Regions from separate parts of the Exiguobacterium sp. FD-YE-25-4 genome, predicted to be linked through region 2. Evidence: predicted binding sites of a transcription regulator. Region 2 holds the regulator's gene; each other region holds the start of a gene.
What was found. Region 2 encodes Rex, which represses fermentation and respiration genes when NADH is low (regulators of the CRP and FNR family bind a similar motif). Its sites were predicted from a motif close to TTGTGAAATATTTCACAA; they were not measured.
Positions count from the first base shown of each region.

Region 1: a site for Rex is predicted at 5,238-5,255, ahead of cydD (thiol reductant ABC exporter subunit CydD). Genes of this name have one in related genera too.
Region 3: a site for Rex is predicted at 6,223-6,240, ahead of AC13H5_RS07080 (formate/nitrite transporter family protein). Genes of this name have one in related genera too.

Region 1 is NZ_CM168041.1:2,699,130-2,706,807, forward strand. It holds gene AC13H5_RS13830 (GGDEF domain-containing protein) at 1-855, shown strand, start outside; gene AC13H5_RS13835 (hypothetical protein) at 1,002-1,526, shown strand; gene cydC (thiol reductant ABC exporter subunit CydC) at 1,774-3,489, opposite strand; gene cydD (thiol reductant ABC exporter subunit CydD) at 3,486-5,210, opposite strand; gene AC13H5_RS13850 (Crp/Fnr family transcriptional regulator) at 5,335-6,024, opposite strand; gene AC13H5_RS13855 (glycoside hydrolase family 31 protein) at 6,156-7,678, opposite strand, start outside.
Region 2 is NZ_CM168041.1:378,360-386,037, reverse strand. It holds gene tatC (twin-arginine translocase subunit TatC) at 1-499, opposite strand, end outside; gene AC13H5_RS02040 (twin-arginine translocase TatA/TatE family subunit) at 503-721, opposite strand; gene AC13H5_RS02035 (redox-sensing transcriptional repressor Rex) at 721-1,377, opposite strand; gene AC13H5_RS02030 (ABC-F family ATP-binding cassette domain-containing protein) at 1,527-3,428, shown strand; gene AC13H5_RS02025 (hypothetical protein) at 3,425-3,832, shown strand; gene AC13H5_RS02020 (hypothetical protein) at 3,883-4,449, opposite strand; gene tsaD (tRNA (adenosine(37)-N6)-threonylcarbamoyltransferase complex transferase subunit TsaD) at 4,464-5,486, opposite strand; gene rimI (ribosomal protein S18-alanine N-acetyltransferase) at 5,458-5,943, opposite strand; gene tsaB (tRNA (adenosine(37)-N6)-threonylcarbamoyltransferase complex dimerization subunit type 1 TsaB) at 5,936-6,592, opposite strand; gene tsaE (tRNA (adenosine(37)-N6)-threonylcarbamoyltransferase complex ATPase subunit type 1 TsaE) at 6,589-7,038, opposite strand; tRNA gene AC13H5_RS01995 (tRNA-Met) at 7,144-7,220, opposite strand; tRNA gene AC13H5_RS01990 (tRNA-Met) at 7,246-7,322, opposite strand; gene AC13H5_RS01985 (sporulation protein) at 7,462-7,678, shown strand, end outside.
Region 3 is NZ_CM168041.1:1,365,124-1,372,801, forward strand. It holds gene AC13H5_RS07055 (GNAT family N-acetyltransferase) at 1-347, shown strand, start outside; gene AC13H5_RS07060 (YlbF/YmcA family competence regulator) at 449-880, shown strand; gene mutS (DNA mismatch repair protein MutS) at 935-3,460, shown strand; gene mutL (DNA mismatch repair endonuclease MutL) at 3,465-5,267, shown strand; gene AC13H5_RS07075 (50S ribosomal protein L25/general stress protein Ctc) at 5,431-6,090, shown strand; gene AC13H5_RS07080 (formate/nitrite transporter family protein) at 6,292-7,143, shown strand; gene AC13H5_RS07085 (anaerobic ribonucleoside triphosphate reductase) at 7,334-7,678, shown strand, end outside.

The DNA of each region.
Region 1 (7,678 bases), 610 kb from region 2:
CCCATCTCGCTTGCCGTCTTGTTCGGCGGGTGGGTCAGCGGGGTTGTCGCTGCCGTCATCTTTCTGACCGCCCGATTTTTCATGGTGACCGACGGGGCGTACATCGGCTTTTATTTGGCGGTCTTGACGATGATCGGACTCGTCCTTCCCATCAGTCTATTGCGGCTAAAACTCGATAACACTCGCAACACGTTACTCGTCTTCACGACGATCAGTGTCACCGTCTTCGGTGCGGCCATCTATTATGCGTTGCCGCTCGAACTGTTCTATCCTGTCATTCTCGCCTACATCGTCATGGCGTACGGCGGCGCCTGTGCCGCGTATCGTTTGCTCCAAGAGTTGCGTCGCCACTTCGAGAACGTCCAACATCAGCAACAACTCGCCCGGACCGACGCGTTGACCGGCATCGCCAACCGGCGTCTATTGAACGAGGCGATGGCCAACTTGAACGTCGAAGCCAAAGAATACGCCTTGATCCTCGTCGACATCGACCACTTCAAGCGCGTGAACGACACGTACGGTCATGACGTCGGGGACGACGTCTTGCGGGAGCTCGGCATGTTGCTCGTCGCCGAGAGTGAAGAGCGTCATCTCGTCGGCCGCTTCGGCGGAGAAGAATTTTTAATCATCATGCCGAACGCCAATCGAGATGAAGTGACTCGCCTCGCTGAATCTATACGAGAAAAAGTCTCGACTTTCCCGTTCGAGACGAGCGCGGGGACGCTGCATATCACCGTTTCGCTCGGGGCCTGCCATTCGAACGATATCGAAGTCGACAGCGTGTTGAAACATGCCGACGAAGCGTTATACCACGCAAAGGAATCGGGACGAAATCGATTCATTCTGGCGTCGTAAAGCGCCTCATGTTCGCAAAAGATTGCGATTTCCCGCAGTTTTCCCGCTTTACTTTCAACTAGTGAATCGGTACACTAGGCTAGACTTTGATTCGACTATCCTTACAGTGATCATAGATTTGGACAGAAAAAGGGGAAACACATTTCATGACAGTATTGTTATCACTATTCGGTTTGATGTTTGTGGGATCGTTCATCCTCGACTATCAACGTGGCAAGACGTTCCGGCAGTCGCTCTTCGGGGGAGTCGATACGATGAAACGGAACTTGTTTATCTTTTTACGCACGTCCCTCTCGATGATGATTTTTATCGGTCCGCTCCTACTCATCTCCATGTTCGCCTTCTCAGAACTCGTATCGTTCGAGACGGTCGCCGCCTTCATGATTGCCGTGCTCAGCATCGGGTTCGCGGAACGCATCATCGGGATGATCGTCGCACCACTCGTCCGGACGTTCTGGCACCAACGCGGAAAATTGATGCCGCTCTATCTTGATGCAGGTCTTTATATTTTCTTGCTGTCGATTCTCATCCTCGAGTTCTTGATGAACATTCCAGGTGTTGAACTCGGTGCTTCTGCCATCGCGGTATTTTATGCGTTCGCGCTCTTCTATACTCGTTACTTGTTCAGCTTACTTCGCTTCACGCTTCGTAAGGGCGTACCGTCGAGCTGACAACGATCCGCAAACAGTTTGGTTTGCGGTTTTTTTGTACAATCTACTAATTGACAATGAGAATCGTTATCACTTATACTTTAGTTGTAGCTCCCAAAGCTTGACGTAAACGTTCCCCAAACCAATACGTCACGTGGATTCCCCTCCACGACACTCTTTTTGAAAGCAATGCGACAACCCCCATTTGTTGCACCCAAATTTGCCATCCAAAAAAACGAGCGGCTCTCCGACGGAGCCGCTCGTTTTTTCATGCAAAGATATCTTGTTCGATTTGTTTCAATCCATAAAACACACCGTGTGCGTGCATCAGTTCATCATACGATCCGGTCTCGACGATGCGTCCGGACTCCATGACGATGATGTGATCGAAACGTTCGAGCCCAGTCAGACGATGGCTGACCATGACGAGCGTCGCTTCATCGGCTTGACGCAAAATCTCGGCGAACACGTCCGCCTCGGTCCGCGCATCGAGCGCCGATGTCGCTTCGTCAAGTATCCAGAGCAATCCATTCTTCAACAAGGCTCGGGCGATGGCAAGACGTTGCCGCTCGCCGCCCGATAAGTTCGCCCCTTTCTCAAAGACGGGCTCGTCGAGCGAGAAACCGAGGCGGACACTCGCGAGCGCCGCTTCCATCTCAGCGTCCGAGAAATTACCGGCGAGCTCCAGGTTCTCTCGCACCGTCCCGAAGAAGAAGTGGTTCTCTTGAAGGACGACGCTGGCTTCACGCCAGACCGATGCTTGGGTCACATCGTCCAACCGCTGTCCATTCAATCGGATCTCACCAGACTCAGGTCTGACAAAAGCGAGCAACAGTTGAAGTAGTGTCGATTTCCCTGAGCCGCTCGGTCCGACGATAACGGTCTTTGAACCGCCTCTTAACGTCACGTCGACGCCGCTCAGCACGTCACGGAACGTGTCCGGGTAGCGATAGCTCACGCGTTCGAACGATACGTCAGGTGCTGTCTCGAGCGCTACGTCGGTACGGGCCGACTCGGCAACGACAATCGCTTCACTCGGCTCGACCACTTCGAGCATTCGATCGGCCGCTTGCTTGCTGTCAGCAAAGTGGCCTGGGAAGACTGCCATCGGTGTCGCGTTCTCAAACGCGGTGAGCGACATCATGATGAGCATGGCCAAGAAGAGGCCATTTAATTCCCCGTCGACGACAAGATAGGCCCCGATGGCCAAAACACCCCATGAGACGAGTAAGGACGCCGCCACGACGAGCGAGGAGTTGAAGAACTGGTTCGTCACATCTCGTTTTTGGGCATCGGCGTAGCGGTCGCTCTGTTCAAGCAGTTCGTTGCGCGTTTGACCAAGCCGATGGTGCAACAACAGGTCGCGATAGCCGTACATCATCTCCGTCATCCCACTCGACAGGTCTCCTCGCAAGGTACGGAGTTCCCGGTCATGCTTGGCACGGACACGGGCGAAGAAGGCCGGGATCAAAAAACCGGTCACGAAGACGCCGAACAAGATCCAAACGCTGACCCAGACCGAGAAGTATGTGACGAAGAAAATCGTGCTCAAGAAGACGAGTACCAAGATAATCGGCGGGTAGAACACCCGTAAAAAATAGTTCTGCAAGCTCTCGACGTCACCGACGACGCGAGCGAGCAAGTCCCCACTCCGATATTTGGCAAAGATGCTCGGGACGAGCGGCTCGAGTTGACGATAAAATCGGACCCGGAGTTCGCTCAAAATCGTGAACGTCGCCCGGTGCGAGGCGAGACGCTCCTGATAGCGAGCACTCGCCCGAATCACACCGAACAGTTTAATCAAAACGACGGGCACCATGAGCGCATACAGCGGCGGCACGAGCCCAGCCCGTGAGACGAGGTATCCGCTCGCCGCGAACAAAGCGACGGCTGCGATGCCAGCGACATAACCAAAGAAGATCGAGAGGATGATATCCTTTTTCTCTCGCATCATCCATTTCGTGATCGTCCAAAGGGAATTCATCCTCTCACCCCTTTCTGTAGCGTGAATAAGTCAGCGTATTGCGGAACGCTGAGCAGTTCGTCATGTGTTCCTTGGGCGACGAGACGCCCTTCGTCCATGAACCAAATCGCATCGGCTTGTTTGATCGTATGCAGACGATGCGCGACCGTGACGAGCGTTGACTCACGTGACAACTCATCGATTGAGCGCCGAACGATTTGTTCGGTCACTAAATCAAGTCCGGTCGTCGGTTCATCGAACAAGATGATGCCGGGACGTTTTAAGAAGGCCCGGGCCAAGGCGAGCCGCTGCCGTTCGCCTCCGGATAAGCCGTAACCCCCTTCACCGAGTTCGGTATGAAGACCGTTCGGCAACTGAGCGATGACATCGTTCAACCCGGCTGCCGTCGCCGCCTCGAGAATCTTCGCTTCGTCCGCCGCCTCACCGAGGCCGATATTATCGGCGACGGTGCCGGCGAACAAATACGGGTTTTGTGAGATATAGCCAATCGTGTCATACCATGACGTATCGGTGTACGTCTCGAGGGGTGCACCGTCCACGAGGACACGTCCGCTGTCAGGTTTGACGAGCCCTGATAACACGTTCAAGACGGTTGTCTTCCCGGACCCGCTCGCCCCGACGAGCGCCACGTGGGCACCGGCAGGAACCACGCCGCTTAAAGGCTGGAGCGTGAAACGCCCCCCTTCATAGGCGAATGATGCTTCGTCGAGCTCGAGGTCGGGTGTCCGGCTCGTCAACGTCCGGTCGCCCCACTGCAGACGTTCATCCGGTGCGTCGAGCGCCTCGAAAATACGATCGGCCGCCCCCATGCTGCCGCGTCCGGTATGGAACGCACCGCCGAGGTCTTTGATGGCCAAATAGTATTCCGGAGCCAAAACGAGAATCAAAAAGCCGGAGAAGAACGTCAAGTTCTGCCAGACGACCATTTGCAGCGCCACTTCGAGCGCCACGACCCCTGTGCTGAGCATCGAGATGAACTCGAGCATGAGACCCGACAAGAACGCCGTCTTCAAGACGACCATCGTCGCGTCGCGGAAGTCGAGACTGCTCTTTTCAATCGCTTGCGCCTCACGCTCGGTCCGACCGTAGAGTTTCAACGTCGTCAATCCTTGCAACACGTCCAAGAACTTTCCGGAGAACTGGTTCATCTTCTCCATCTGTTGTTCGGATTTTTTCTGCGTCGCAATCCCGATGATAATGAAAAAGATTGGGATGAACGGCGCCGTCACCATCATGATGATGCCCGAGATCCAATGTTGGCTGAAGACGACGACGAGAATGAGCAGCGGAATGATCGACGTTTGAATGACTTGCGGCCAATATTGGCTGAAGTAGGCGTCGACTTCATCGACTGCGTCCATGAAGACGCTGACTTTCTTTCCGGACTGGCCGGACAAAGATGTCTCGATCGGATTCGATGTATAACGGTCAAGCAACTGCAAACGGAGTGTCCGTTTCGCTTTCTCCGCTAGACTAGCTCCGATTCGTCCTGACATGTAGCCGAACAAAGCACGCGTGACGAGGGCGAGAATGAGCCAGCCGAGCGCCGGGATGATGCTTTCAAACGATGCATTTTTTAAAAAGACCTGGTCGACGATATCGACGATTAAATACGCCTGCGCCAAAATCGACAATCCGATCATCACCGCGGCGATGACGAGTCCGACGATATGGCGTTTTTCAGCTAAAGCGAGAGCTTGCAGTCGTTTCACTGCGTTCATCCTTTCTATACTATCCAAAACTTTTCTTTGTGAGGATTCTCACTAATTATAACTGATGCACACGACCATGGCGAACGCTTCGCTTAGCCAGACATGCAAAAGACGCCGCGTATATCACGTGGCGTCATACCGTCGACTGTTCAAAGTATTCGGGATGGCCAATCATCAATTCACGCGCATCGAAGTGAAGCACCTCTTCTTTTCGTAAGCGCGATAAGATGTTCGACACGGTCTCCCGTGACGTACCGGATAAGCGTGAGATTTCAATCGTCGTGAACGGACACCGGACGCGAACCCCCTCTGCTTCCGGTTCCCCGAGGTCTTCAATCAAGTAATGGATCGTGTTGAGCACGCGTTCGGTCGCACTCGGAGTGATGATATCCTGCACCCGTCGTTCGTGCAAGTCGAGAATCCGATTCATCTGTCCGACGATATGGAGTAACATCGACGCGTTCCGAGAGACGAGTTGTTCGAATCGGTCCGTCGGCATATAGATGACCTCGATATCGGTCAACGCCTCCGCCGAATGTTGATAATACGGTTCCGTCATCAAGCCGCGATACGGGAACAGTTGCTTCGGTTTCAAGTAGTCCGTATATTGATGGGTCGCCGTCTCGTTGTTGCGCTCGAGCTTCACGTAACCGCTGATTAAAAAGTAGACGCGCTCCCGAGGATCGCCTTCCATGAATAAGAGCTGTCCTTTCCGGTACGTTCGACAATAGACATGGGGCAACAGTGCCTCGAGCTCACGGGCGGTACATTTGGTGAATACATCGAGTTGCCGCAAGTCGTCTACGGTCCATTTCGGTTTCATGTTGAACCCTCCAATCTATCTTGCCTCTCCTTTTAGTATAGTTGGATTCAATTTGAAAACGCTTACAAAATCCAACGATTTTCTGACAAAAAAAAAGAGGGGCTTTCACCCTCTTCGTCACAGCACGTTATTCAATCGAGCATCAACTCCATGATCGCATCTTGCAGGTCACGGTCGAGTTCAAGCGCGTGCAAATCGAACAGCCATGCCTCGAGCCGCGTCTTCGCTGCCGCCGATCGATACAACTTGTCTTTTAAATCATAAGAAATCTCGGCGCGGTCCAAGAAACGATACAAACGATCGAGCCGGTGATCGTTCGCCGTCAGTTCGACCGGGAGAGACACCGTCATCTCTTCATCAATCGGACCGAGTTCGAGGCGCAGTGTCTGGGTCTCTCGATTGTATTCACCAGAACCGGTCACACCTCGGAGGAGTAACGTGACGTTACGGTCAGACGGCAAGACGGTCCGGTCACCTGTAACGTGAATGTGGAGTTTCCGTTCCTCCCAATCAAGCGTGAACGTCGTCTCAGCGTAAGCACCCGTCTCATAGTCACGGTCCGACCCGTTGTCTTCATAGAGCGTGAACGTATTCGACGCGCCCGGGAAGACGAGAACTTCCAATTCGACCGGGTTATCTGTATCGTTACGACCCGAGTAATGCCGTGCCATCGGGATGATGGCCCCTGCTTTCGCGAACACCGCCTGATCTTCGAGCCCACGGAACATGCGAACCGATTTGTCTCCGCTGTAGCGATGACCCGTGAAGAAGTCGAACCAGTCGCCTTTCGGTAGCCAGACGTTCGTCGCCGCCACGTGGAGCTGTTTATTCATCGGCTCGACGATTGGAGAGACGATGAGCTCACTGCCGAAGTAGTATTCGTTCGGTACCTCATACGCCGCGTCCTCGTCCGGATGTTCATAATACATCGGTAAGATGAGCGGCAAGGCACCCGCGTGGTTCCGCCAGTTCATCGTATAGATGTACGGGATCAATTGATGGCGCAGACGCAAGAACGTCTTCATCGACCGCTCCGCCTCGAGACCGAAGCGCCACGGCTCTTTCCCGTTGAACGTACTGAACGTCGAGTGCAGGCGCATGATTGGACTGAACACACCGAACGCGACCCATCGTGCGGCGAGCTCATCGTCTTTTGAGCCTCGGTAATGGCCACCGATATCGTGACTCCACCAACCATAGCCGATATTGGAAGCGGTCGCCGTAAAGTACGGCTGGAACGCGAGCGACGCCCACGAAATCAACGTGTCTCCCGAGAAACCGACCGGATAGCGGTGACTGCCCGGGCCCGAATAACGGGAGAAGATGATTGGTCGATCGCCATCCCGGGCGATGTCGGCCGCATGATAGTGGTTCAGCATCCAGAGCGGGTCGAGCCCTTCCATTTTCGACGTCGAGCCTTGTTGCCAGTCGATCCACCAGAAATCGACGCCATCGTCTTCATGCGGATGATGCATCTGCTCGAAATAGGCTTGAATGAAGCGTTTATCGGAAAAGTCGAACGGGATGCGGTCGCCTTGGGACGGATCGATGCCCATCGCCTCGGCCATCGCCACATATTGGTCTTCGAAGGCACGCACACCATCCGCCGGATGCAAGTTCAACGTGACGAGCAACCCTTCTTGCTTGAGCCACG
Region 2 (7,678 bases):
GTCCGAATGGGATGGTCAGTTGCAGCAAGAACGTGAAGTAGTTCGACGCCCCGATGATTTGCGTCAGACCAAGGTCTTGCCCGAGGTCCGTCGAGATATCGAGGACGAGCGGGAACAACCAATAGTAGGCAAACGCCAAACCGACGAGGAACAAGATAAAGATGATCGGAATATAAGCGAGCGTCGCTTTCCGTTCGTTCGGATGCAGACCAGGTGCGACAAACGCCCACAGTTGATACAGTAGAAACGGACCAGCCGCGACGAGCCCGATGACGAGCGCCAAGTTCAAGTAAATCATGAGCGGGTCCGCGACCCCAAAGGCGTTCAATTCAAGGCCTCGTTCGACGAGGTCGGCCTGGAGATAGGCGAGCACATATTTGACACTCGGCAAAGCAATCAAAAAGAAGGCAAAGACGACAAATGCCGACAGCATCAGTCGTCTCCGCAGCTCTGTCAAGTGGTCGGACAGTGCCCGTTCTTGATCAGGTTGATGGCTCATCGCTTACTGCTCTTTCTTCTCAATTTCTTTCTTGTCTTTCTCGTCATGCTCGTTCATCATGCCACTCGTGGCGTTTTTGAACTCACGGAGCGTCTGTCCGGCGGCACGGCCGAACTCAGGCAATTTCTTCGGCCCGAAGATGATGAGCGCGATAATCGCGATGACAAACAGACTTGCTCCGCCTGGAATACCGACGACGAGTGACGATAATAGTAATTCCATTATTGATGGACCCCCTCAGCAGATGGATAGTGTTGCATAAAGTAAATGAGCGACTGGAGTTCGATCGACAAGTCGATATGATGGACGCGGACCGTATCCGGCACAGTAAGCCTGGCCGGTGTAAAGTTCAAGATGCCTTTGATGCCGAAGCGGACCAAGTCATCCGCGACAGGCTGTGCATAGGCAGACGGCACCGTCAAAATCGCGACGTCAATCTTGTTTTGCTTCATAATCTGTTCCATCTCATCGACGTGATGAATCGGGACACCGGACATCGTCGTGCCGACTTTTGTCTCGTCTGCGTCGAACCCGACGACGATATGTGTGTTATTGTTTTTAAGGAAGTTATAGTTGACGAAAGCTGTCCCGAGATGACCAACCCCGACCAAGGCGACGTTCGTAATCTCGTCCTGATTCAGTGTCTTACGGAAAAAGTCTAACAGATACTGTACGTTATAGCCATATCCCTTTTTACCGAGCGCACCGAAGTACGAGAAATCGCGACGGATCGTGGCCGAATCGACCTTGACCGCCTCACTCAGTTCAGCAGAAGAGACACGCTGTTTTCCTGATGAATGCAGGCTTTGGATAAACCGATAGTATAGTGGCAACCGTTTGGCTGTCGCTTGCGGAATCTTTGGTTCGTTTTGACTCAACGGAAAGAGCCTCCTTTTTACGACGCGTTTCAAACGAATCTAATTTCATACACCTTGATTGTAAACGAATTCACATAACCACTCAACGAATATACCTGAAAAGACTAAAAAATACAGTATACTAAATAGAGAGAAAGGGGTTTTTTCACTTGATCCTACTGCAAGTCAATAACTTATCGAAATCATTCGGCGTCGAGCCGATTTTAGAGAACGTCAAACTCGAAATCCAAGAAGGCGAACGCGTCGCCCTCGTCGGCCGGAATGGCGCCGGCAAGTCGACACTGCTCAAAGTCATCGCCGGGGAATATAACTATGACTCAGGCGACATCATGAAGCCAAAAGATGTGACAATCGGCTATCTCGCCCAAGATTCAGGACTTGAATCGAACGAGACGATTTGGAACGAGATGCTCACCGTCTTCACCGATTTAATTGAACAGGAAAAAACGCTCCGTCGCATGGAACAAGACATGGGATCTGAGCGCATCTTGAACGACCCGGCCGCCTATGAGCGCCTGCTGTCGTCTTATGATGAAGAACAGCATACGTTCAAAGACCGCGGCGGCTATCAATACGAGGCGACGATACGCTCCGTCCTTCACGGGATGCGTTTCTATCCGGACGACTTCGAGCGCCGCATCGATACGCTCTCCGGCGGACAACGGACCCGCCTCGCCCTCGCGAAGATGCTCCTTCAAAGTCCAGACCTGCTCATCTTGGATGAGCCGACGAACCATTTGGACATCGAGACGCTCGGCTGGCTCGAGAAGTATTTGAGCGGTTATAAAGGCGCCGTCCTCATCGTCTCCCACGACCGTTATTTCCTCGACCGGGTCGTCTCGGTCGTCTATGAGCTGTCTCGCCACCGGAGCCGTCGCTTCGTCGGCAACTACACGAAGTACCTTGAACAGAAGGCCGCGATCTATGAGCAAGAGAAGAAGCAGTTCGAGTCCCAGCAAGAAGAAATCGCCAAGATGCAGGACTTCATCCAGCGTAACATCGCCCGGGCGACGACGACGAAGCGGGCCCAGAGCGTCCGCAAACGTCTCGAGAAAGTCGACCGGATGGAAGCGCCGGACGGTGACGAGCGCAGTGCCGTCCTCTCGTTCGCAATCAAACGCCAAAGCGGGAACGACGTGTTGAGCGGCAGCGACCTCGCCATCGGTTATGAGGAACCGATCGCCCAGCATCTCCGCTTCCAACTGCAGCGCGGTGAATCGGTCGCTCTCGTCGGTCCGAACGGGGTCGGTAAGTCGACGCTTTTGAAAGTGTTGACGAAACAACAGCCGGCGCTCACCGGTGACATCCGCTACGGTACCGGCGTCGAGATCGGCTATTACGATCAGGAGCAACAGAACTTGTCGGACGCCAACCGCGTCATCGACGAGATTTGGAACGACTGGCCGCTCATGCGCGAACAAGAAGTCCGCAGCCTGCTCGGTCAGTTCCTGTTCAGCGGTGACGACGTGATGAAGCGCGTCCATGAACTGTCGGGTGGAGAGCGGGCCCGCTTGACGCTCGCGAAACTGAAGCTCGAACAGCCGAACTTGCTCATCTTGGATGAGCCGACGAACCACTTGGACCTCGACTCGAAGATGATCCTCGAGAACGCCCTCGTCGACTACCCGGGCACGATCTTGTTCGTGTCGCACGACCGCTACTTCATCGACCGGCTCGCGACGCGCGTCTTGGAGATCACACCGAACGGCATCGACGAATACCTCGGCGATTACTCGTATTACGTCGAGAAGAAAGAAGAACTCGAAGAACTGGCCCGACTCGCTCGTGAAGAGACGAAACAAGTCATCGTCAAGAAACAGCGCGCCGACAAGGAACAGCAACGCGAGGAACGCCGGATGAAACAACGGATCGAGGAGATCGAGCTCACCATCGAGCAACACGAGGCCCGTCTCGAAGAGATTGAGCAACTGTTGTGTGAACCGGACGTCTTCAACGACTTCGCTCGGGCACAGGAACTGTCGACCGAGTCCGATGCGACGAAAGAATCGATCACGGCACTGTATGCAGAATGGGAGGAGCTCCATTCATGATGCGATTCCGTGCGATGCGAATCGAGTGGATGCACGCCTTCCTGACTGGTCTCGCCTACATCGTGCCGACCGGGACGGAGTACGTATCCGAACTGATTCGTGGGGAACCGACCGTCGTCCCGTCGTTCCTGTTTTATTTCCTGCCGGTCGTCATCGGCTTCATCATCCAGACGTGGAGCGGGATTGTCATCAGCTTGTTGAGCGGTCTACTCATGAGCACGCTCTTTATCCGCCTCGTCGTCTGGCCGGTCGATGTGACCGTGCACAGCTTTTACACGCCCGGCTCGGTATGGGGCCACTTCTATCAGTCGACGCTCCTCATGTGGGTGCTCGCTTTGATCGTCTATGTCGTGAGCCGAGTGAATATGTGGTATAAACAAAAGAAACATCATCCAGAAGTATAAAAACAGGGAAGCCGCTCTCCATGATGGAGGTCAGCTTCCCTGTTTTACGTTTAGAAATAACGCAGCGGTTGGAACCCGCGCGTGTGGAAGTCAAGCTTGATGCCGTCTTCCGTGATGAAGAAGACGTACTCGTTCGTATCGACGTCACGGACGAACACTTTGTAGAATGTGAGCGCCTCTTCGTCGTTCGTCACATATTTTGCCTCATGCGTCGAGATGACTTGGGCGAACAGTTGCTCTTCGTCAAACTCGTTGACAATGTCCTCGAACTTCGCCGCCTCTTCTTCGGTCGCTTCTCGTCCCGGTGCGATTTGATAATACGCATCGCTCGCTTTCGGTTGAATGCCGAGGTTGCGGTCGACGACGATGACGCTTTCGATGTCTTGATCGTCTAAGCTCTTATAGCCGTACAACGTCTCGACGAGCGTGTTCTCACCCGTAACCCGGCCGATGCCTTCGAGCGATTCCGCTCCCGTGAGCGACCGGACGCGTGTCGCTTCCGGCACGATTTCTTCTTGATAGGCGATATTATAAGCGCGGATGATTTCCCGTACTTGCAAAAACGTCGCGACGACGAGCAGTACGACGAGACCTCCAATGATTATGCGTTTCATCATCTGTATATTTCCCCCTAGACTGTCATGCTCTCTTCTAAGGATAACCCAGGAACCGCATTCATCGCCAGTGTATCGCGCTTTCCGCGCACATACGCGTGATGTGCCGCGACTCCAATCATACCGGCGTTGTCTCCGCATAGATCAAGTGGTGGGATGACGAGGCGGATGCCTTCGCGGTCCGTCGCTTCTTTGAGTGCAGCGCGGAGTCCACGGTTGGCTGCGACGCCACCTGCGACGAGCAATTGCTTCGCTCCTTTTTCTTTCACGGCACGAATCGCTTTCTCGACGAGCACTTCGACGACACTCGCTTGGAAACTGGCCGCCAAGTTTTCAGGGATGACCGTCTCCCCGCGCTGTTCAGCGTTGTGGACGGCGTTGATGACCGACGACTTGAGCCCGCTGAAGCTGAAATCGAAACTTCCCGCTTCAAGCCGAACCCGTGGGAACTTGTACGTGTCTTCCCCATCGGCTGCGAGACGGTCGATGGCAGGTCCACCTGGGTAAGGAAGACTGAGCGTCCGTGCGACTTTGTCATATGCTTCTCCGGCTGCATCGTCACGTGTCTCCCCAATGACTTCGAACACACCGTGCTCGGGCATATAGACGAGCTCCGTGTGTCCGCCCGAGACGACGAGACAGACGAGCGGGAACTCCATCTCTTCGACGAGTTCGTTCGCATAGATGTGTCCGGCGATATGATGCACGCCGATGAGCGGTTTGCTATGGGCGAAAGCGAGCGCTTTGGCCGCACTGATTCCGACGAGGAGTGCCCCGACAAGACCTGGTCCTTGCGTGACCGCGACGGCGTCGACGTCTTGCATCGTCACACCCGCTTCACTGAGGGCGTCATCGATGACGTAGGTGATCCGTTCGACGTGGTGGCGCGAGGCGACCTCGGGCACAACCCCGCCAAACCGTTTATGACTTTCAATCTGCGACGAGACGACGTTCGATAAAAGCGTCTTACCGTCACGCACGAGCGCGACCGACGTCTCATCACAACTCGACTCAATCGCGAGGATGAGCGATGTGTCCATCTGTTTCACTTCCTAACTTCGCCCAGTAAATATAGGCGTCTTCATTATTGTCTTGATAATATCGTTTCCGGCGTCCGGCATTTTCGAAACCGAACTGTTCGTACAGCTTTTGGGCGCCGATGTTCGAGACGCGCACTTCGAGCGTGAGCGCCACGAGTGACTTCGAGCGGGCAAATTCAACGAGTTGCGTCAACAGCAGATTGCCGATGCCTTGCCCACGATATTCCGGTAAGACGGCGATGTTCGTGATGTGCCCCTCGTCTACGATTTGCCAAACCCCGACGAAGCCGACCACGCGTCGTTCATGCACAGCGACGAAATAGATCGCTTGGTCATTGCGGAGCATCTCGTTCATGAACGCTTCTTTCGTCCACGGAATAGCGAACGAGGCCTCCTCGACTTTGGTCACTTCTTCGACGTCGAGCCATGTCATGCGCCGGATTTTAATATCAGCCATTGTTTTGTCCCTCGAGCCATTTCGCTTCCGCCTCAGCGAGACGAAGATACTCGGGCTCAAACGCATGGACATCATTCGTGGCCTCACCTAAGGCGACGAGATCGCTCGCACGGCCGTAACTATGCGCGGCCGGTGCTTCGGTATAGTCGTAAGACGCGAGTGCGTCACGGAACGGCTCCACGTCGCCGACGACGACGAATGGTCCGCTGATATTGGCTTCGAGCCAAGCGGCGACCGAGGCGTGACGGTCGGGTGTGACGGCCTCGTTCTGTTGATAATGCCCGATATAGGCATTCCCTCGACGGGCGTCGATGAGCGCGACGACTGGGAGCTCCGTGTTCGGGGCCGCCGCCATAAGACGGAGCGCCGAGACCCCGACGAGCGGGATCTGAAGCGTGTAGGCGAGCGTCTTCGCTGTCGTGACACCGATGCGAATCCCCGTATAAGACCCTGGACCTGTCGTCACGACGATGCGTTCGAGTTCGGTCGGTGTCCATTTGACCGCGTTCATCAATTGTTCGATCATCGGCATGAGCGTGACGGCATGGTTTTTCGAGACCATGACCGTCGCCTCGGCTTGAATCTGTCCGTGCTCACTCAAGGCGACAGACAGACGTGTCGTCGACGTGTCAATCATGAGTTGTTTCATGCGAGCACCTCCTTCACGAGTGCATCATACGTGTCGCCGACGGGCGCGAACGTCAACTGACGTTCCTCGTCCCCGACTCGCTCGATTGTGATGGCGAGCCGTTCCGTCGGAAGTGACGACTCGATCAAGTTCGACCATTCGACGATGGCGACACCATCACCGTTGATGTATTCCTCGAGGCCAATATCGTCCCCCGTGTCTTCGAGACGATAGACGTCCATATGATAGAGCGGCAAGCGCCCTTGGTATTGTTTCATGATGGTGAACGTCGGGCTGTTGACGTTACGCGTGACGCCGAGGCCTTTACCAAAGCCTTGGGTGAACGTCGTCTTGCCGGCACCGAGGTCGCCGTCCAACGTTATGACCGTTCCGGCTTTGACGAGCGTGGCGAGTTTTTCTGCCACCGCCTGCGTTTCGGCCGCAGAATGGGTAATCAATGTATACATGATGTTTCTCCTTTAGTGGTTCTAGCGATACGTACTCATTGTACACTCAATTTTGCGCAAAAAAAAACACGAAACGTCATCGTTTCGCTATCTCATTTAAAAAATTGGTTGCGGGGGCTGGATTTGAACCAACGACCTTCGGGTTATGAGCCCGACGAGCTACCAGACTGCTCCACCCCGCGACGACATATGAAATTAAATAAAAATTGGTTGCGGGGGCCGGATTTGAACCGACGACCTTCGGGTTATGAGCCCGACGAGCTACCAGACTGCTCCACCCCGCGATGGTTTGAATTGTTTCGACATCCTCTATAATAAGTGAAGTAGTTATAAAATGCAACCTTTTTCTAAATGTTTTTTGAGAATTGGAATCGGGAACATGATAAGGAGTGTAACTTACTAGAGAAAAGGGGCGCGACCGTCATGTCGAAATGGGGTAATCGCTTTAAAAAATGGTTCTTTTCCGAACTGGATGCATCCGTCTATTTTCACACCGTACCGTTTCTCCCGAACGAAACCGTCCATGGAACGTTACGCGTGTCGAACACCACTTCACATGTCGTGCGACTGCAGGAGTTGACGCTTAACTTTTTGACGACTTTCAAAGACATCACGCTCGAAGGAAATGAGTTCAACCGCG
Region 3 (7,678 bases), 990 kb from region 2:
AACAAGATTGCCCATATCAAGAAGTCGATGGGAAAGACGTGGCGGCGGTCCATTACTGGATTGAGGCTGATGGTCGTCCGATCGCGGCGCTACGTGTCCTCGAGGAGGAGTCGCCGGTTGCCATCGGCCGTGTCGTCACGAAATCGACGCATCGGGGACAAGGCCATTCGCGGCGTTTGATGCAAGAAGCCGTGGCTGACTTTGGGGATCGCGATTTGTACTTGCAAGCACAGACATACGTGGAGCCGTTCTATGCGAGCTTCGGGTTCACACGAACGAGCGAGGATTACTTAGAGGACGGGATTCCTCACGTCGATATGGTTCGGACGGCGACCGTCTCGAAGTGAATCGATGCGGTACCGTTTGCCATAAGTTCGTGGTAGAATGATGAGGAATACTTGCGTGCGTCAAGACGTGCGTTCAATCATAGAGAGCAAAGGGGTTTACGATGGTGACTGATCAAACTGTGATTCAAAAAGCGAGAGAATTAGCCGACTTATTGGCGAGCACGCCGGAAGTGGCCCGCTTCAAAGAAGCGGAAACGAAAGTGAACGAAAGTGAACGCGTTCAAACGTTGATTAAACGTATCAAATACTTACAAAAAGAAGCCGTCAACTGCAAGCACTACGGGAAGACGGAAGCACTCGCCAAAGTCGAGCTGAAAATCGACAAGGCGATGGACGAACTCGATTCGATCCCGGTTGTCCAGGCGTTTCAGGAGACGCAAGTCGAAGTGAACGATTTGCTTCAATACGTGACGGTCACACTCGCCAACTCGGTGACAGATCGCATTATCGAGTCGACGGACGGTGACGTTCTCGCCGGTAAAACAGGAAGCGGTATGGCAGCGGAGAAATCACGCGGCGGCTGCGGATACTAACAAACAGACAGCTGGCCTTTGGTCAGCTGTTCTAATTTCTAGAGGTGAACACGAATGGAAACGATACATCAAACCCCGATGATGAAACAATACTTTTCAATCAAGGCCGATTATCCAGACGCCTTTCTCTTCTACCGGCTCGGTGACTTTTACGAGCTGTTCTTTGAAGATGCCCAAATCGTTGCCAAAGAACTTGAGTTGACATTGACCGCGAAAAACGGGAAGAACGCTGAGCACCCGATTCCAATGTGTGGCGTACCACATCACTCGGCCGCTATCTACATTGAACAACTGATCGAAAAAGGATTCAACGTGGCCATCTGTGAACAGATGGAAGATCCGAAAGCGACGAAAGGGCTCGTCAAACGTGAAGTCATCCAAGTCATCACGCCGGGTACATACATGGCTGCACTCGGTGAAAAAGAGAACCGGTATTTACTATCGGTCGTGAACGTAGCAGGCCGTTTCGGGATTGCCCGCGGCGATGTGACGACAGGTGAATCTTGGTTGACGACCTTGCCGTCGCGTGAGGCCGTCCTGCGCGAAGTCGAAGGGTTGGTCCCGAGTGAAATCATCGTTGATGACGCCGAGTTGGCAGACCATCTCTCATCACTCGGCATCCCGTTGTCGGTCCAGACAGAGCGGCTAGCGAGCCCGTTGTCGAGCGGAGCGAAAGACGAGGCGCAAGTGAGCGCGTTTGAATTGCTGTTCGCTTATTTGACGCGCACGCAAAAACGCGCCCTCGATCATCTCCAACCGGCCGTCGCCTATGAAGTCGAGGCCCATATGCAACTCGATGCCAACACGGCCCGGAACTTGGAATTGTTTCGGTCAGCCCGGTCCGGTGAACGGAAAGGGTCGCTTCTCGCCTTGCTTGATGAGACGACGACGGCGATGGGGGGACGGTTGCTGAAACGTTGGCTCGAACAGCCGCTCTATACCGAGCAGGCGATTCGGGACCGACAAGATGCGGTCGAGAACTTGGTCGATGACTTCATGCTTCGTGACCAGTTGCGTGAACAGTTACGTCACGTCTACGATATCGAACGGCTCGTCGCCAAAGTCGGTTACGGGACGGCCAACGCCCGTGACCTCGTCCAACTCCGGAACACACTCGAGCGCATCCCGGCGGTGCGGGCCTTGCTCGAAGGCGTCACGGCCTCACGGCTTCGTCAAATCGATGATACGCTCGACACATTCGACGACTTGGCCAACATGCTCCAGGCAGCGCTTGTCGAGGCGCCACCGATCTCGATTAAAGAAGGTGGGATGATTCGTGCCGGCTATTCGGCCGAACTCGACGAACTGCTCGAGGCGAAAGCGAACGGAAAGACATGGATTGCCAATCTCGAGCAACAAGAGCGGCTCGCGACCGGCATCAAGTCGCTGAAAATCGGCTATAATCGTGTCTTCGGCTATTACTTAGAAGTGACGAAAGCGAACGCCCGCCTGCTCGAAGAGGGACGTTACGAACGGAAACAGACGCTGACGAACGCCGAGCGTTACGTCACACCCGAGTTAAAAGAGAAAGAAGCGCTCATTCTCGGGGCTGAAGAGAAGAGTTGTACGCTCGAGTATGATTTATTCGTCGCCTTGCGTGACCAAGTCAAGCAAGAGACGAAACCGCTCCAACAACTGGCGCGCTCGCTCAGTGAGCTTGACGTCTTGCTCGCGCTCGCCATCGTCGCCGAAAAACGTGACTATGTCCGGCCGACGACGTCGACGAACGTCCAAATCGATCGTGGCCGCCATCCGGTCATCGAGACGGTGCTACCACGCGGTGAATACGTCGCCAACGATTTGACGCTCGACGACACGCGGCGCATGCTCTTAATCACCGGACCGAACATGTCCGGTAAATCGACGTATATGCGTCAATTCGCCTTGATCGCCATCTTGCATCAAATCGGGTCGTTCGTGCCGGCTGAAGCGGCTGAGATTCCATTGTTTGATCGAATCTTTACCCGCATCGGTGCGGCCGATGACTTGGTGAGCGGCCAGTCGACGTTCATGGTCGAGATGACGGAGACACGCCAAGCGGTGACAGAGGCGACCGAACACAGCCTCATCTTGCTCGATGAGATCGGTCGGGGGACGTCGACGTATGACGGCATGGCGCTCGCCCAGGCTATCGTCGAATACATCGCTTCGACAATTGGAGCGAAGACGTTGTTCTCGACCCACTATCACGAGCTGACCGTGCTCGAAGACACGATCCCTGCTCTTGAGAACGTGCACGTCCGCGCCATCGAGCGAGACGGGCGTGTCGTGTTTCTACATGAAGTACATCCGGGGCGGGCCGATAAGTCGTACGGGATTCATGTCGCCGAGCTCGCTGAATTGCCCCGTGATTTGATTGAACGGGCGCGGACCATCTTGTCTCAACTTGAGACGGACTCGAAACCGGAACGGGCAGCTGTTGAAAATCCGGGAACGGCAGAACCCGTGGCCCAACTATCGCTCTTTGAGGCGGAAGACGAGATTAAACGACAATTGCTCGAACTCGATTTGTTGGCGATGAACCCGATCGAGGCGATGCAAGCGCTCTATGCGCTCCAACAATCCGCGAAGAAGGGGTGAGTCGATGGGAATCATTCAAGAGTTACCGGAACAACTGGCCAACCGAATCGCGGCTGGCGAAGTCGTCGAGCGACCGGCCTCGGTCGTGAAAGAGCTCGTCGAGAACGCGATTGACGCCGGCGCCACCAAAATCGAAGTCGATTTGGAGGAAGCGGGCATCCGGCTCATTAAAGTCCGCGATAACGGGCACGGGTTTTATGAAGAGGACGCCCCGCGCGCCTTTTTACGTCATGCGACGAGTAAGATTCGGGACGAGCACGACTTGTTCCGGATTCGCACGCTCGGCTTCCGGGGCGAGGCGCTCGCCTCGATTGCTTCGGTTAGCCATGTGACGCTGAAGTCACGCCGGGCCGAGGAAGACGGGTTCGAGATGACGCTTCAAGGCGGCGTTGTCACGGCGCAAACACCGGCCGCGGCGAACGTCGGGACGGAGATAGCCGTCAGTCAATTGTTCTATAATACACCAGCCCGATTGAAGTATTTGAAAACGTCCGCGACGGAACTGGCGAGCATCACCGACACGTTGAACCGGATTGCCTTGTCCCACCCGGAAGTGCGCCTCACGGCGTTCCATGAAGACAAGGAACTACTCAGGACGAGCGGGAACGGAGACATCAAACAAGTCATGCTCGCCATCTATGGCCGACAAGTCGCGGCCCAAATTGTCACGGCGTCGAGTAAGACGAACGACTATAGTTTGAGCGCCCATCTCGTCCGTCCGGAAGTGACGCGTTCGAACAAGCAGTACGTGACACTCATTTTGAACGGGCGAAGCATTAAAAACTTCGCTTTGACCCAAAGTGTGCTCGAAGGCTACCACACGCTGCTACCGATTGGTCGTTATCCGATCGCTGTCCTCGAAGTGAACATGGACCCGATGCTGATCGATGTCAACGTCCATCCGACGAAACGAGAAGTTCGGCTTTCAAAAGAGAAAGAGCTCTGTCAATTGATTCGCGAGACGGTCCAACTGACACTCCGGGAACAGCGTTTAATCCCGTCGGTCAAACCGAAAGAGCGACCGGTCAATCGGACCGAACAAGAGCGACTTGATTTCACGGTTGAACGGGCGCCGGTCACGGATGAAGCGCCGACGTGGAACTATCCAATTCCACGTGAGCCTGTCACGTCACCGAGTCGATGGTCGCCGACCCCGCTCGTCAATGAAGCGCCTGAGCCGATAGAGTCGACGGTCGAATCGGAAACAATCGAGACGAAAGGAGAGCGGTTGCCGCCGCTCGACGTCATCGGTCAATTGCATGCGAGTTATATCGTCTGTGGTGCCGAGGACGGGATGTACGTCATTGACCAACACGCGGCCCAGGAACGAATCAAATATGAGTTGTTTTACGAGCAGCTCGGGAATCCTGACAAGGAATACCAGTTGTTGCTGCTTCCGCTCACGCTCGAGTTCACGCAAGAAGAGGCGCTCGCGATTGAAGAAGTCACTCCGCTTTTAAAAGAAGCAGGTCTCGAATTGGAGCCGTTCGGCGGCAATACGTTCCTCGTTAGAGAGATTCCGACGTGGTACCCGCAACACGATTTAGAAGGAACGGTCCGTGATTTGATAGAGATGGCGATCCGGGATCGCTCCATTGACATCGCTAAATATCGGGAAGATGCGTCGATTTTGATGGCGTGCAAACGGTCGATTAAAGCAAACCATCCGTTGAACCACGAGATGATGCGGCAATTGCTTCACGATTTGAATCAGACGACGTCTCCGTACACGTGTCCGCACGGACGTCCGATTTTAGTGAAGTGGAGCACGTACGAGCTCGAGAAGCTATTTAAACGCGTTATGTGACACGCCTGTAATCTTTTCTTAACCTCCTGTTACGTTTATGGATAGGTGGCTATGGGAACAATATACACATGTCACTCAACGCATCGAGGTTGAGAGGTGGCTTTTTCACTGCCTCACCCTCAAGATGTAGACATGATCGATAAACCAGTAGGGGGAAAAGATTATGGCAGACACGCTTAAAGTAACGAAACGAGAATTACGACCACGTTCGGTCCGCGCTAACTTGCGTAAAGAAGGAAAAGTGTTAGGTGTCGTTTACGGCTACAAAGTTGAAAGCACACCGGTCGCATTCGAAGAGATGGCACTTCGTAAGATTCTTCGTGAACACGGCGACAACGCTTTGATCGAACTCAATATCGATGGTAAGAAAGTGAACACACTCGTTCACGGGACAGAAGTCGACCCATTCACGAACGAATACAAGCACGTCGAATTTATGGCAGTGAAGATGGACGAAGCGACAGAAGTCGAAGCGGACGTCACACTCGTCGGCGACGCGAAAGGCGTCAAAGAAGGCGGCTACTTGGCACAGACGCTCTACAAAGTAACGGTCTCGGCAACACCAGCCAACATTCCGGAGCGTATCGAGCTTGATGTTTCTGAACTCGGCATCGGTGACTCGCTCACTGTCGCTGATATTCCAGAGAACAAAGATTACGAAATCGTATCTGAGGGTGATCTTCAAATCGCATCGGTGAATGAACCGGTGGCGGTCGAAGACCTTGAAGCTGATACAGCGACAGAAGGCGAAGTTGAAGCGACTGAAGAGGCGTCAGAAACTTCAACGGAAGAGTCGGAAGAGGCTTCTGAAAACAAAGAATAATCATTTCGAACGGCCCTTTGCGAAGGGTCGTTTTTTTCTAGTCACAAATCCGACAAATGTAAACGATTACGATGTGAAAAATGTGTCAACATGTGGAAGGGGCGATTGCAATTTATTCGTTTCGGGCTTATATTGTTAATGATTTCACATGTTCGTTCTTATTATAATGGTTTCATTCAAACAGAAAGAAGGGTTTGTGACATGGCATCAATGGAAATCCATGCACTCGAATCGTTGCGGAAGAAAGCGCAGGCATCTTCGCAAATGATTCATTATCGGCCAATGGAGTACTTTTTACGAGCAATGCTCGCGGGGATCTTTATCGGATTCGCTTCAATTTTCACACTGAAAGTCGTCAACGGAATGTATTTGATCGATTCTCCGTTCACAACGCTCATCGGAGGATTCTCATTCGGGATCGCCCTCGTCATGATCATCTATGGCGGAGCCGAACTGTTCACCGGGAATACGATGTACTTCACAACCTCGACGATGCGGGGGTACACGACGCTCAGCGACACGATGCTCGTCTGGTTGCTCTGCTTTGTCGGGAATGCGCTCGGTGGCGTTTTGTTCGCTTTGCTGCTCGCGCCGACCGGTGTCATCCAAGAACTTGGGATGGACAACTGGCTGTTCTCAGTCGTCGAAAGCAAGATGCACCATACGACGGTCGAAATTTTCTTCCGCGCGATCTTCTGCAACTGGATGGTCTGTCTTGCCATCTTCTTGCCGAAGCAAATGAAAAACGAGTTCGCCCAAATCTTCTCGATGATCTTCCTCGTCGCCGTTTTCTTCGCCTCAGGATTTGATCACGTCATCGCCAACTTCGTCTTGTTCGCCCTCACGCTCGTCGTCCCGCATCCTGAGGCGATCAGCTTTGCCGGCGCGATCCACAACTTGATTCCAGCCACGTTCGGGAATATCATCGGTGGCGCGTTGTTCATGGGTGCGATCTATACGTGGTTAAACGCGAAAGGCTTGCGTGAAGCCCAAGAATCGGAAGCAACGGAAGAAGTCGAATTGAAAATTGTGAAACCTGCCAAAGAAGTATAAGGTAGCTCACGACAACGAGCAGTCGAGTCCACGTCAGTGGCTCGACTGTTTTTGCGTTTTTATCACAAGCATTGATCACAATTTCGACTTCACATCTCAAGAGCAAAACATGACATAATCTATATATGGAACTTGAGCGAGTAATTAACTCGCTTGTAATCAATATATAGTGAGGTGATGCGGAGTGAATATGCTCCAGCTTTATGAAGATGTCTGTGTTCTCCCAGATCAGGACCTCGTACAAGAGAACGCCAACGTCGACGGGAAATCACCACTTGGGAAATTGGCACGATTATCCTCAGAAGTATCAAAACAATTGTCGACGACATATCTATTATCAGAACGGTCACGTCAAGCCGTCGAGGATAATTTTTTGTATATCCATGACGCCGACTACTATGTGACAGGATCGACGACGTGTTGTCAAATCCCACTCGGTGATCTACTCACGAACGGATTTCATACCGGGCACGGGACGATTCGACCGCCCCAGGATATCCGCTCGGCGATGGCGCTCGCTTCGATCATTCTTCAA